DNA from 3 places in the Peribacillus sp. NPDC101480 genome. Region 2 is predicted to be linked to each of the others. Evidence: riboswitches for the same ligand, from Rfam matches in the RefSeq annotation. Region 2 holds a riboswitch; each other region holds the start of a gene.
What was found. A riboswitch is a leader RNA that binds a small molecule or an ion and turns the genes downstream of it on or off. The one in region 2 is predicted to bind preQ1.
Positions count from the first base shown of each region.

Region 1 (3,830 bases), on a different contig from region 2:
ATCCGAATATCAGCATCCTGATCGGAGGCTTTTGAAGGTCGGCATGGGTAATCAACATTTTAATTGAATTATTCTCCAAGACGAACACCCTTGTTTTATTCTTGAAAATATGGAGAAGCTGGATCAAAGGGGTTGAGTCCGAAACCATTTCCCTTGGTGAAAAGTTTCTCATATATTCAGAAATACTTCCTTCACCTAGTTCTTCCCTTTCGATATACCCGATGATTTCCCCTTGATCTTGGACAGCCAATATATCAAAATTCTTTTTTTCCAATGCTTCCTGAATATCCAGCGCCAGATCATTTTTATGGCAAAACTCAAGCTCCTGGGCAATGCTCTTAACCGTTATATTTTCTTCATAAAGAGTTTTAAGACTAAGATAGCTGCTATTGCTTTTTCTTTCGCTTCCATTTAACATCTTTCGACCTCCGCTCAGGAACACTTTCTGCCCGTTTTCCGCTTTAATCATAGAAATGCATGCGGCCCCTACAAATAAAGTCCACTGCAGTGGACTCAATCCCAATCATGTGAATCTAATTTTTTGACACATTAATCAAATGACATCAACTGCATTGCCTACCGCCGTTTCCTCATTGTCCTTTTCTTCCCAACCCTTACAAACATCCACCCACTCCTTCGCACCTGAATATTCAAACAATTCAGCGAGTGTAAGTTCTATTGCAGAGTTCGCACTGCCGCAAGCCGGGAACAATGACTCGAAGCGCTTCAACGATACATCAAGAAAAACAGCTAAATCGTTTGCCAGACCAAACGGGCAAACGCCTCCGATTGCATGGCCGGTCTGTGCAAGCACTTCTTCAGGCGAAAGCATTCGTGCCTTGAAACCGAATGTCTGACGAAATTTCTTATTATCCACTTTAGCGTCCCCTGCGGCAACTACCAAAATCGCGTGTTCACCTTCCCCTTTAAAGGAAAGAGTCTTAGCAATCCGCGCTGGGATAACACCGATGGTTTCCGCTGCCTCAATCACCGTAGCACTCGATGTTTCGAACTCCTTTACGTCGCCTTCCCGATTCCATTGTTTAAAATGGCTTTTGACACTCTCGATCGACATTTTATATTCACTCCTTTGACGTACATATTGAAATAATATCATCCTTCATTGCAATAAATCAAAATCCTATTGTGCTACTTCTACTGGGGAAACTAATAAATTAAAACCATTCTTTACAAATTGACGAAACAAGCGTACATGGGATACTATTAATAATCGGGTAAACGCCTACACGTGGTTCGTAACCATCCCACGATAAAAAACTAGGGAGAGAGTAAAATGAATGTTCGTACACTCGTGATAAACGGGTTATTGGCTGCCTTGTATGTGGCGGTCTCATTGGTGTTTAAACCAATAGCTTTTGAGATGTTCCAATTCCGTGTACCGGAAATGTTGAATCATCTGATTGTATTCAATAAAAAGTATATCTACGGTATCGTTGGCGGGGTCTTCATATCGAATCTGCTCTTTTCGCCGATGGTGCCATATGATTTGATTTTTGGGGTGGGGCAATCCCTGCTCGCCTTATTGCTTGTCATTTATATTTCTCGTTTCATAAAAGGCATTAAAGGACGGATGATCGCCACGATTATCTTTTTTACATTCACAATGTTTTTAATTGCAATTGAACTGAACCTTGCCTTTGGCTTGCCATTCTGGCTAAGCTGGATGACTACAGCTGTCGGTGAGTTCGTCGTCCTCCTGATCGGAGCGCCAATCATTTATGGAATGAACAAAAGAATTCAGTTTGAAAAGTGGCTTTAAAAGGAATCTTCGCGCCGTTAGGCCACTATAATGGAAAAGAGCTGTCTGCTTGATGCGGCAGCTCTTTTTTTTCACCAATGAACTCGAAAATGATAAACTATTAGTAAGAATGGTGGTGGCCCTTTGAAAAAAGTCCTGACCATATTAGGTCTATTTGTAATCGCAATATTTATATACTCTAATGCTGAGCTGTTCACTTTGGTTTGGAAAAGTGACCTGGATTCTGTTATTGGTATATTGAAGGAAAACCTTCTGCTTACATTTATTGTGACATTCGTATTGATGTTTGTACAAAATTCTTTTACAATCATCCCCTTAATATTGCTCCTGACTATCAATGTCACGATATTCGGATTCATATATGGCTATCTATGGAGTTGGTTTACAAGTGTTGTTGCCTCAGGATTCATTTTTTATGCAGCAAGAAACTGGTTTCAGGAGCTTCTCTTAAAGAAGATTGGTGAAAAATGGCAGGAAACCGTTGTGGAGCATGGCTTCATGTACGTTTTTACAGGAAGGATTTTCCCGCTTATCCCAACAAGCTTAATTAACTTGGCAGCTGGAGTCAGCACTGTCACGTTCAAGGATTTTTTATTAGCGACGGCGCTTGGCAACCTTATATACTTTTTCTTCCTATCGCTGATTCCCTATGGACTGCTATCTGTTGAAATGAACCAATATACGCTAGCTGCACTCGCACTCCTCTTCTTACTATTTTTCATTATCTATAAGCGTGCAAAAAAGAAAAAGAAACTTACCTTCTTCAGAAAAAACAGGTGACCACATTGGCCCCTGTTTTTTTATTTAGGATTCTGCATATATTTTTTTTCGATAGTTTGTTAAAATGTGTATGTAATTTTACCTTTGAAATGTCTAAAATCAGGGAGAATCTCCATGTCCAAACGCTCCATCTTAGCAATATATATCCTATCCGGGATTCTTACATTAGTCGTATTCGACTATTTTTTAACTACAAATATCCAAAACAAGGAAGTCTTCGTTCAACTGCAAAGAGTGGAAGGCTTTGTTTTCCTTTTATCAATAGGCTTGGTCTTATATCTTTATTTAGCTAAAAGGGAAGAATTCAAACGATTAAAAGAGGCGGAACAACGTCGGCGTACACTCATCAATTCGATGGTTGATTTCGTTAACTTCAAGGATGGTGATGGCCGATGGCTTGAATCCAATACCTTCGGGCTGCAATTATTTCAATTGGAGCATGTAAATTATAAAGGAAAAAGAGACAGTGAGCTCGCCGAATACTCCGAATTTTATAAAGAGTCGTTGATCTACTGTGAAGTTTCCGATGAAGAAACGTGGGTAAAAGGGGAAATCACACGGTGTGAGGAAATCATCCCACTTCCCGATGGCAATCACAAGACCTTTGATACGATCAAAGTTCCCCTGTTCAATGAGGATGGTTCACGAAAAGGCTTAGTCGTCATTGGCAGGGATATTTCTGAAAGGGTTGTCGCGGAGAATCAATTATTCGAAAGTGAACAACGCTATAAGTCATTGTTTGAACACAACCCATATCCGATGCTGATGCTTGATTTAAACGGAATGATCACGACGGTGAATCCTAGATTTGAAACGGTAACAGGCTTTCAACAGGAAGAAATACATGGAGCCTCATTCATTAATTTGAACTTCTCAGCAGAAGATGCGGAATTGATCCGTACATCTTGCCAATATGTCATGGAAAACCATAAGGGGATCAAAAAAGGTAAAGATATAGAATTCCTGACGAAGTACGGGAAGTCCATCTTACTTTCTTGTACGTTTGTCCCGATGATGGTTGGCGAGGATTTAGTAGGAATCATTACTTATGCTAAAGAGGTCACTCAAATCCGGGAAACCGAAGCCCGCTTAAGAAGAACCGAAAAATTATCGATAGTCGGCGAACTTGCCGCAAGTGTGGCCCACGAGGTTCGAAACCCGTTGACTTCTTTAAAAGGTTTCGTCCAGCTGCTTAAAAAGAACGACCATCCCTATGAACAATACTACACAATCATGTTAAGTGAGTTGGACCGAATCAATCTTATAGTAA
Region 1 is NZ_JBNNSB010000006.1:50,323-54,152, reverse strand. Features, by position in the region: gene ACQKMF_RS19525 (hypothetical protein) at 1-418, opposite strand, end outside; gene ACQKMF_RS19520 (YbaK/EbsC family protein) at 554-1,075, opposite strand; PreQ1 riboswitch class I at 1,244-1,288, shown strand; gene ACQKMF_RS19515 (QueT transporter family protein) at 1,295-1,780, shown strand; gene ACQKMF_RS19510 (TVP38/TMEM64 family protein) at 1,904-2,560, shown strand; gene ACQKMF_RS19505 (PAS domain S-box protein) at 2,675-3,830, shown strand, end outside.
Region 1: linked by a shared signal. The riboswitch ahead of ACQKMF_RS19515 (QueT transporter family protein) and the one ahead of ACQKMF_RS02520 (VUT family protein) in region 2 are both predicted to bind preQ1.

Region 2 (3,830 bases):
ATATAGTATCCTTACCACACTCTTCACAACTCATCCGTTCCGAAGCACATTTTACTATGATTAAATTTATTTAGCAATCGTCATTTAACCATTTTTTTTTAGAAAAGTAAAATGCACCTTGTGATACGATGTACAACGTATTACACTTTAGAAATGAAAAGGAGGAGAATTTATTTGGATAAAGAATTAATGAAGGGAAGCATTGACCTCCTTTTGCTTTCACTTCTTTCACAAAAAAAGCTATACGGCTATGAAATCACGAAGATCTTGAAGGAAATGAGCATGGGCAAATATCAAATAAGTGAAGGCACCCTCTACTCCGCCCTGAAACGGTTAGAAAAAAAAGAATTCATAAAAGGCCATTGGAAAGAGTCCGAGTCAGGCCGCAGGAAATATTATCATGTCACCGAAAATGGACAAACCGAACTTGAACGGAAGCGAGAATGCTTTTTCTTCCTCGAAAAATTAGTTCGGAAAACCACAGAGCAATTCTAAACAAAATACAAAGCTTCCTAGCCCCAATAATGGAACGGTGCAGGAAGCTTTTTTTGATGTTTACTCGTGAATTCGTCCTGCACTCATAATTTCGCACTGTTTATTCGTGAATTACTCTTGAGTTCGCACTGTTTACTCGTGAATTTGCGCTGTTTACTCGTGAATTCGTACTGCACACTTAGTTCGCACTATTTAATCGTGAGTTTTTCACGTTTACTCGCGAGTTTGCGCTGTTTACTCGTGAGTTTCGCACTTTTACTCGTGAGTTTGGACTGTTTACTCGTGAATTTTGCACTTTTACTCGTGAATTCGTACTGCACACTTAGTTCGCACTATTTAATCGTGAGTTTTTCACGTTTACTCTTGAGTTACTCCGTTAACGCGCAAAAAAAAGGACCTAATTTGGTCCTTTTTTGTCAATTCCTTTATGCTTGCGATAATTGGCGCAGGAGAGCTTCATGCATTCCCCTTGAACATGGGGGCCATATTTTTCACGAAAGGCCTCGAGGCAATAGCATTTATCTTCTTCCTTTTTGGTTCCTTCCATCGAGTGCACCCCTCCTGGCATTTAACTGGCGACTACACGTTTCTCCAGTTCTACGTTGATTCGTCCCAACAGTACGGCACCAATTGACTGTATGATGGTTTTAACGATGATTTGCCCGATGACCGCAGCGGGTACTGCTTCCCATGGCAATATATTGGCACCCAGTGGACTTAGGCCAATCACGACAAATATCACCGAATCGAAAAATCCTCCAACGATCCCGCTGTAAAACACCCTCCAACTCATCGGAAGCTTTAAACGGGTATAAATTTCCGTGTCCGCCGTTTCTGCGACCACAAACGATAATGCGGAAGCAAATACAATCAGTAACGTATCCCCTAATAAAAATGATACACATGCAGATAAAATAAGTGCAGTGACGATACATATATAGGTCTTCGCGCGGCCGAATTTATTCTGGACCAGATCTCGGAAGATGAAGGTTCCCCCGATGAGCAATGTCCCCATCGGGATGATGAACATGCCAAAATGTAATGGCGCAAAAGCTGCTGTAACCACATTCGCCGTGATTATGGATACTAAATACAATAAAATTCTTAACATTTCTTAATTCTCCTTATACAGAAAAAACAGCACCCTAAGAAAGAGCACTGTTCTCCTTAGTTTTTTTGAGAGGGTAGCTAGAACCTCTTCCGCCCGGGCGGATTATCATTTTCCTCATTTATCGTAGCTTGAAAACGATTGGAAATCAAGAAGTTTCCATATGGCCCTTTTATGTTACGGAGAATCCGATATTAGCAATTCACTTCAAATCTTCTTCAATGCAATGACTTTGCCGATTTCTGTCGCAAAAAACTGCTTGACCGCCTGTATATGAAAGCCGAAAATCAATGATAGAGTCATTTACGATCTTGATACCTTATTTGGCGAGGAGGAAAAAGAATTATGAAAAAAACTACGTTTGTCTATCCTATTTATATCGCAACCACACCAGAGAAGCTTTGGGAAGCCTTGACGAGTGGTGAAGTCACGAAGAAATATCACTTTGGATTGCAAGTACAGTCTGACTGGCAAGAAGGGGCAGCCGTTAAATATTTGCTGGAAGATGGGCGGATTACTGATCATGGTAATGTACTTAAATGCGAGCCGTTGCACCTGCTCTCGTTTACATGGATCATGGCAGGAGACGAAACACCTCGCGAGCAGCCTACACGGGTCACTTTTGAATTACAGAAAATGGACGATTCGACTGTGAAGTTAATTCTTAGGCATGAGGAGCTTTTGAAGACAGATTTCGTATATGATGAAAATACCTATGAAGGCTTGAATAATGGATGGCCAGCCATTCTAAGTAACCTGAAGAGCTTGCTTGAAACTGGACGGACACTGCCGTCAATATCAGTAGATTGGGATAGTGGAAAAAAATAAAAACAAATCGAAAGAGAGTTGTTTTAGTATGGATACCCAAATAATCACGAAATTTAAGATAATCAAGCCAGCTAATGAAGTGTTTGAAGCCATAGTGAATCCTGAAAAAATCAGGAATTTCTGGTTCTCATCGAGTTCGGAAAGATGGGAACAAGGCAGGACACTTACATTGAGATACAACGAATACGATGCTGAAGTGGTCATTAATGTAATGGAAGTTGAGGAAAATAGGAAAATCGTGTTTGCGTGGGGCGGAAATGATCAAGAAACGATTGTTACCATTACACTAAAAGAGTTGGATAAAACGAGTACAATCATTGAAGTAAACGAATCAGGATTGAGTGAGGACGACCCTGAAATAATAAACAAAATGATCGGACAAAAAGAAGGTTGGGTTTATACATTAACCTGTTTAAAGGGTTATTTAGAAAATGGCGTTAATACTTTGAGAGCATCATTGGTTTTTTAATTATTAAAGGGTGCTGGTTCAGATGATAAGGCATCCGTTAAGCAAGCTCCTTCCTAATGTCGATTGTCTAAATCAACTAAGGGAGGAGACCTAGATGTTTCCGAGAAAAAACTTCCCGTATGGTTTGACACGAAATTCAATCGGAAATCACTTTTAGATACATGCCCTTTGAAGCTTTTTTGTAGGCTTCAATTCCCATTTTCTTGACTTTTTCCGATAAACTGGATGCTATTACCAATTGGGTTCCTTGAATAACTGAAGGATCTATCAGGCGCATTTTATTTTTCCGATGTATATCGTATTCCACTTGATCTTCTTTCAACTTTACGTTACCATGGATCCGTTTTAATAGGTTTTGAACTTCATGGTCTTCAGTGAAGCTTAACAAGCACATGACTTCTTCTGTACCGAGTAAGTCATCAAGGCTGATCAGTTTTTTTGCTAAAGCCACTTTTAAGGTCTTTGCCAAGATATCATAGCCATATATATTAAGTGGGTTCATGAAAAAATCAATAACTTCGCTGTAATACGTTTTCACAAACCATTCCGCCGATTCAATATTATCCAGATACATCCTTCCATTTATTATGATTACATGTTCTAGGAATTCTTTAATGGCTTCGATGGTGATATGTCCATATTGATACATATCCCGGAGAGTATAATCTACCCGATCGGCACATAACTCAGGTGCTGGCTGTTCAAGCAATTCCCATTTTGATTGAAAAATGACTTTACGATCATATCCATATTCCTTCAGTATAAATGGGATTTCGGATTCCATAATGACTTGTTCATATATTTTTTCATGATTATCTTCATCCTTACAATCCAGAACGAAATCAATTACATGTGAGAATGCAGTGTGGGATACGTCATGCAGCAAGCCCGCGATTTGTTCCTCCAATGAACCTCCAAGCGCTTTTATTA
Region 2 is NZ_JBNNSB010000001.1:484,501-488,330, reverse strand. Features, by position in the region: gene ACQKMF_RS02530 (PadR family transcriptional regulator) at 175-495, shown strand; gene ACQKMF_RS02525 (hypothetical protein) at 893-1,042, opposite strand; gene ACQKMF_RS02520 (VUT family protein) at 1,064-1,606, opposite strand; PreQ1 riboswitch class I at 1,657-1,699, opposite strand; gene ACQKMF_RS02515 (SRPBCC family protein) at 1,949-2,431, shown strand; gene ACQKMF_RS02510 (SRPBCC family protein) at 2,460-2,900, shown strand; gene ACQKMF_RS02505 (HD domain-containing protein) at 3,037-3,830, opposite strand, start outside.

Region 3 (3,830 bases), on a different contig from region 2:
TGAGGAAACTTCTATACGTGTATTTGCTTATGAAGCAGCTTCTAAAGGTCAGGAAGATAAACTGGAGCGCTACCAAGAAAAGACCAAAGATGAGATCACTAAAGATATTATTGAATTCCTCTTACTTTATGTACAAACGAATAAAGAGAAGCCGATAATCTCCATTAATGATAAATTAGAACGAGCCAAACAGTGTTTTACTAATCATGAGTATGAAGATGCTTTTCTTCTTCTAAATGGAGTTGATCTTTCTATTGATAAGGTTCGTTTGCTTGCAGGAATTTCCATTATGGAAGAAACAGAGGAAACGTGCTCTGTTGCATTAAAGCATTATGAAATGCTATCTGAACAGGAACAACGGCAGTTAATGAAAGAACCGCAATCTAAAGGATGGATGATCTACTTACTTAATCTACAAAAAGAGAATGAATCTTTATTAATAACGACTGAGACAACCGATCGAGTGGATTGGTACAACTGGTTTTATAATTTTATACACACTTCTGATTTTGATCTTTTAGAAGAGCATTTAACGACGATAGATGTTCAACAAGGGAATATCAATTGGTCCATTACGTCTCTTAGTAATCTATCAGAAATAATAGCTACGATAGGAATAGAGTCTCTCTCATCCATGCAAAAATCTCTTTTACAAACAGCATTGCCTATGTTTGTTACAGAGTTAATGCAAGATGATTATTTTCCTAATGAAAAGGCGAATGAATTATATGAATATACGCGAGAAATTCTCTGTATTCATGGGAAACGAAATGAAAATAATACCGGCTTTTTATTAAGACTAACGGAAGGTTTATTGTGCTTAGAGATTTCCAAAGTTCATTTATATTGGAATCAAGTCGAATCATGGTTTAATGTATTCCCAACAGATCGATTATCATCATATGTGCTAGAATCTTTAGAGCTATTTAAGGAATACGGACTTGGTGATGATCTCTTACAACCAGTTTGGACAAATTGGGTTGGATCTCTTCTTGATAGAATAGCTAACCAAACGGTTATTCAATCATGGATTGATTTAGGAAACAGAATATCTGCTAATTCTTCCATGATTGATGCATTAAATGAGAAGATAACTTCTAATAGAGATATGGATCTATTAGAGGTATTACCTAATATGTCTATTACCATCTACTCTCTACGTGAGAAACCAGCACAGCGAGCTGCACAGCGGATTACAAAGAGAAATCCAAATGTTAAAGTAAAGGTCTGTACGGATAGTAAATTGACAAATGAAGCGAAAGCGTATGCTCGAAACTCAGATTTAGTTATTCTCGTCACAACTTGTATGTCCCATGCATTAACTTTTGGGATATCACCTTATTTAGATGATAATTTATTATATTCTCGAAGTTCAGGGGAAACCGGAATTATAGAGGCATTGGAGGAGTATTGTCAAGAACAGTATGATAACCAAGTTATGTCTAGTCATGTAAGCTAAATTATTATTAATTACTAGGTAATTGTAATGAAATTGAAAGTGCCTTTACCAATAAAGGTTGATGATTTTTTTAGTAACCTAAGTTGTAGCAATAATTAAAAAAAATAATTCTATCTCAAATTATGATATAATATTTATAGAGAAACCGCTCTCGCGGTAGAGGTTCTAGCTACCCTCTTTAAAAAACTAAGGAAAACAGTTCTGCTTTCTTAGTAGTGCTGTTTTTTCTATTGAAAGGAGTTTTACAATTGAAAAAAGATAAAGCTATCGTTGTGTTTAGTGGAGGACAAGATAGTACTACGTGTTTATTCTGGGCATTAGAACAATTTCAAGAAGTAATTGCTGTTACTTTTGATTACAATCAAAGACATATTACTGAAATAGAATGTGCAAAAAATATAGCAAAAGAACTTGGTGTAAAGCATCATATTTTAGATATGGGTTTACTGAATCAACTAGCACCGAATGCTTTAACAAGAGATGAAATTGAAGTGAAGGATGGGGAAAATGGCGGCAGCCTTCCATCGACCTTTGTTCCTGGTCGAAATTTATTATTCATGTCTTTTGCTGGTGTGCTAGCTAGCCAAGTTGGTGCGAAACACATTGTCACTGGGGTTTGTGAGACGGATTTTAGTGGATATCCAGACTGTCGAGATGTGTTCGTTAAATCATTAAATGTAACACTTAACCTTTCTATGGATCAGCAATTTGTGATTCATACTCCATTAATGTGGTTGAATAAAGCTGAAACATGGAAGCTAGCAGACGATCTTGGAGCATTTGATTTTGTCCGTGAAAAAACTCTGACATGCTATAACGGAATTGTTGCCGATGGTTGTGGTGAATGTCCGGCATGTAAGTTACGGAAAAACGGCTTAGACAACTATTTGAAGGATAGAAAGGGGCAATAAATAATGTACGGTTTTCGGATTGTTGAAAAGCTCCAAAAAATAGATGAAGATATAAAACGTAACCAGTTAAAGTACCATAATAAACGCGTGATGGTTAGTAAGGAATTCACCTTTGACTCAGCGCATCATTTGCATGCCTACGAAGGAAAGTGCAAAAATCTCCATGGCCATACTTATAGAGTTATTTTTGGACTGAGCGGATTTGTTGATGACCGTGGGTTAATGATTGATTTTGGTGAGATCAAAGAAATTTGGAAAAACGAAATTGAAATATTTCTTGATCATAGATATTTAAATGAAACACTGCCACCGATGAATACCACAGCCGAAAACATTGTCGTGTGGATTTATGAAATAATGTCCGATGCTTTGAAGCAAGAAGAAAGACAGATTAAATACAAGGATGCTAGATTAGAGTTTGTTCGATTATATGAAACTCCAACAGGTTATGCTGAAGCAAGACGGGAGTGGATAGAGGATGAGTAAAATACCAGTAATGGAGGTCTTTGGTCCAACTATCCAAGGCGAAGGCATGGTCATTGGACAAAAGACAATGTTTGTTCGAACAGCAGGTTGTGATTATTCTTGTTCATGGTGTGATTCTGCTTTTACCTGGGACGGTTCTGGAAAAGATTTAATAAAGCAAATGGACGCAGAAGAAATTTGGAAAGAACTTGTTTTACTCGGCGGAGATGGTTTTTCTTTTGTAACAATATCAGGTGGGAATCCTGCATTATTAAAGAACCTAAGTTACTTAATCGACCTTTTAAAAGAAAACAATATAAAAATTGGTTTAGAGACACAGGGAAGTAAGTGGCAGGATTGGTTTTTGCATATCGATGAATTAACAATTTCTCCAAAGCCACCAAGTTCAGGGATGATTACAAATTTTGATATACTTGATAAAGTAATTGACAATCTAAAGGAAAAAGACCCTTCACATAATGTAAGTTTGAAGGTTGTTGTTTTCGATGAGATTGATTACAACTATGCTAAAAAAATACACCTTAGATATCCCAAAACTCCATTCTTCCTACAGGTTGGAAATGAGGATAATAAAACAACAGATAATCAACATTTGGTAAATCAACTTCTACAGAAATATGAATGGCTTTTAAATAAAGTCATGTTAGATAATGAATTAAAAGATGTAAAAGTATTACCACAACTGCATACCTATATATGGGGAAATAAACGAGGAGTTTAGTTTTTTTATTGAAACAAACTGAAAAATCCAGTTTATAACTTTATAAGTTTGAGGTAGAATATTACTAGGAACATACGTTCCTATTTTAAAAGAGAAAATAGTTTTAAATTTATATATTAAGATGGGGTGATTAGTTGAGAATAATATTATACTTAGTTGCTATTATAACTGCAAACGTTGTTACTGCTGCATTTGCTCCTTTTCAGCTTGGCGTATTCATAATCCCAATGGGCACTTTCTTAATAGGTGCTAC
Region 3 is NZ_JBNNSB010000002.1:646,756-650,585, reverse strand. Features, by position in the region: gene dpdD (protein DpdD) at 1-1,459, shown strand, start outside; PreQ1 riboswitch class I at 1,613-1,655, shown strand; gene queC (7-cyano-7-deazaguanine synthase QueC) at 1,690-2,370, shown strand; gene queD (6-carboxytetrahydropterin synthase QueD) at 2,374-2,856, shown strand; gene queE (7-carboxy-7-deazaguanine synthase QueE) at 2,849-3,577, shown strand; gene ACQKMF_RS10595 (VUT family protein) at 3,712-3,830, shown strand, end outside.
Region 3: linked by a shared signal. The riboswitch ahead of queC (7-cyano-7-deazaguanine synthase QueC) and the one ahead of ACQKMF_RS02520 (VUT family protein) in region 2 are both predicted to bind preQ1.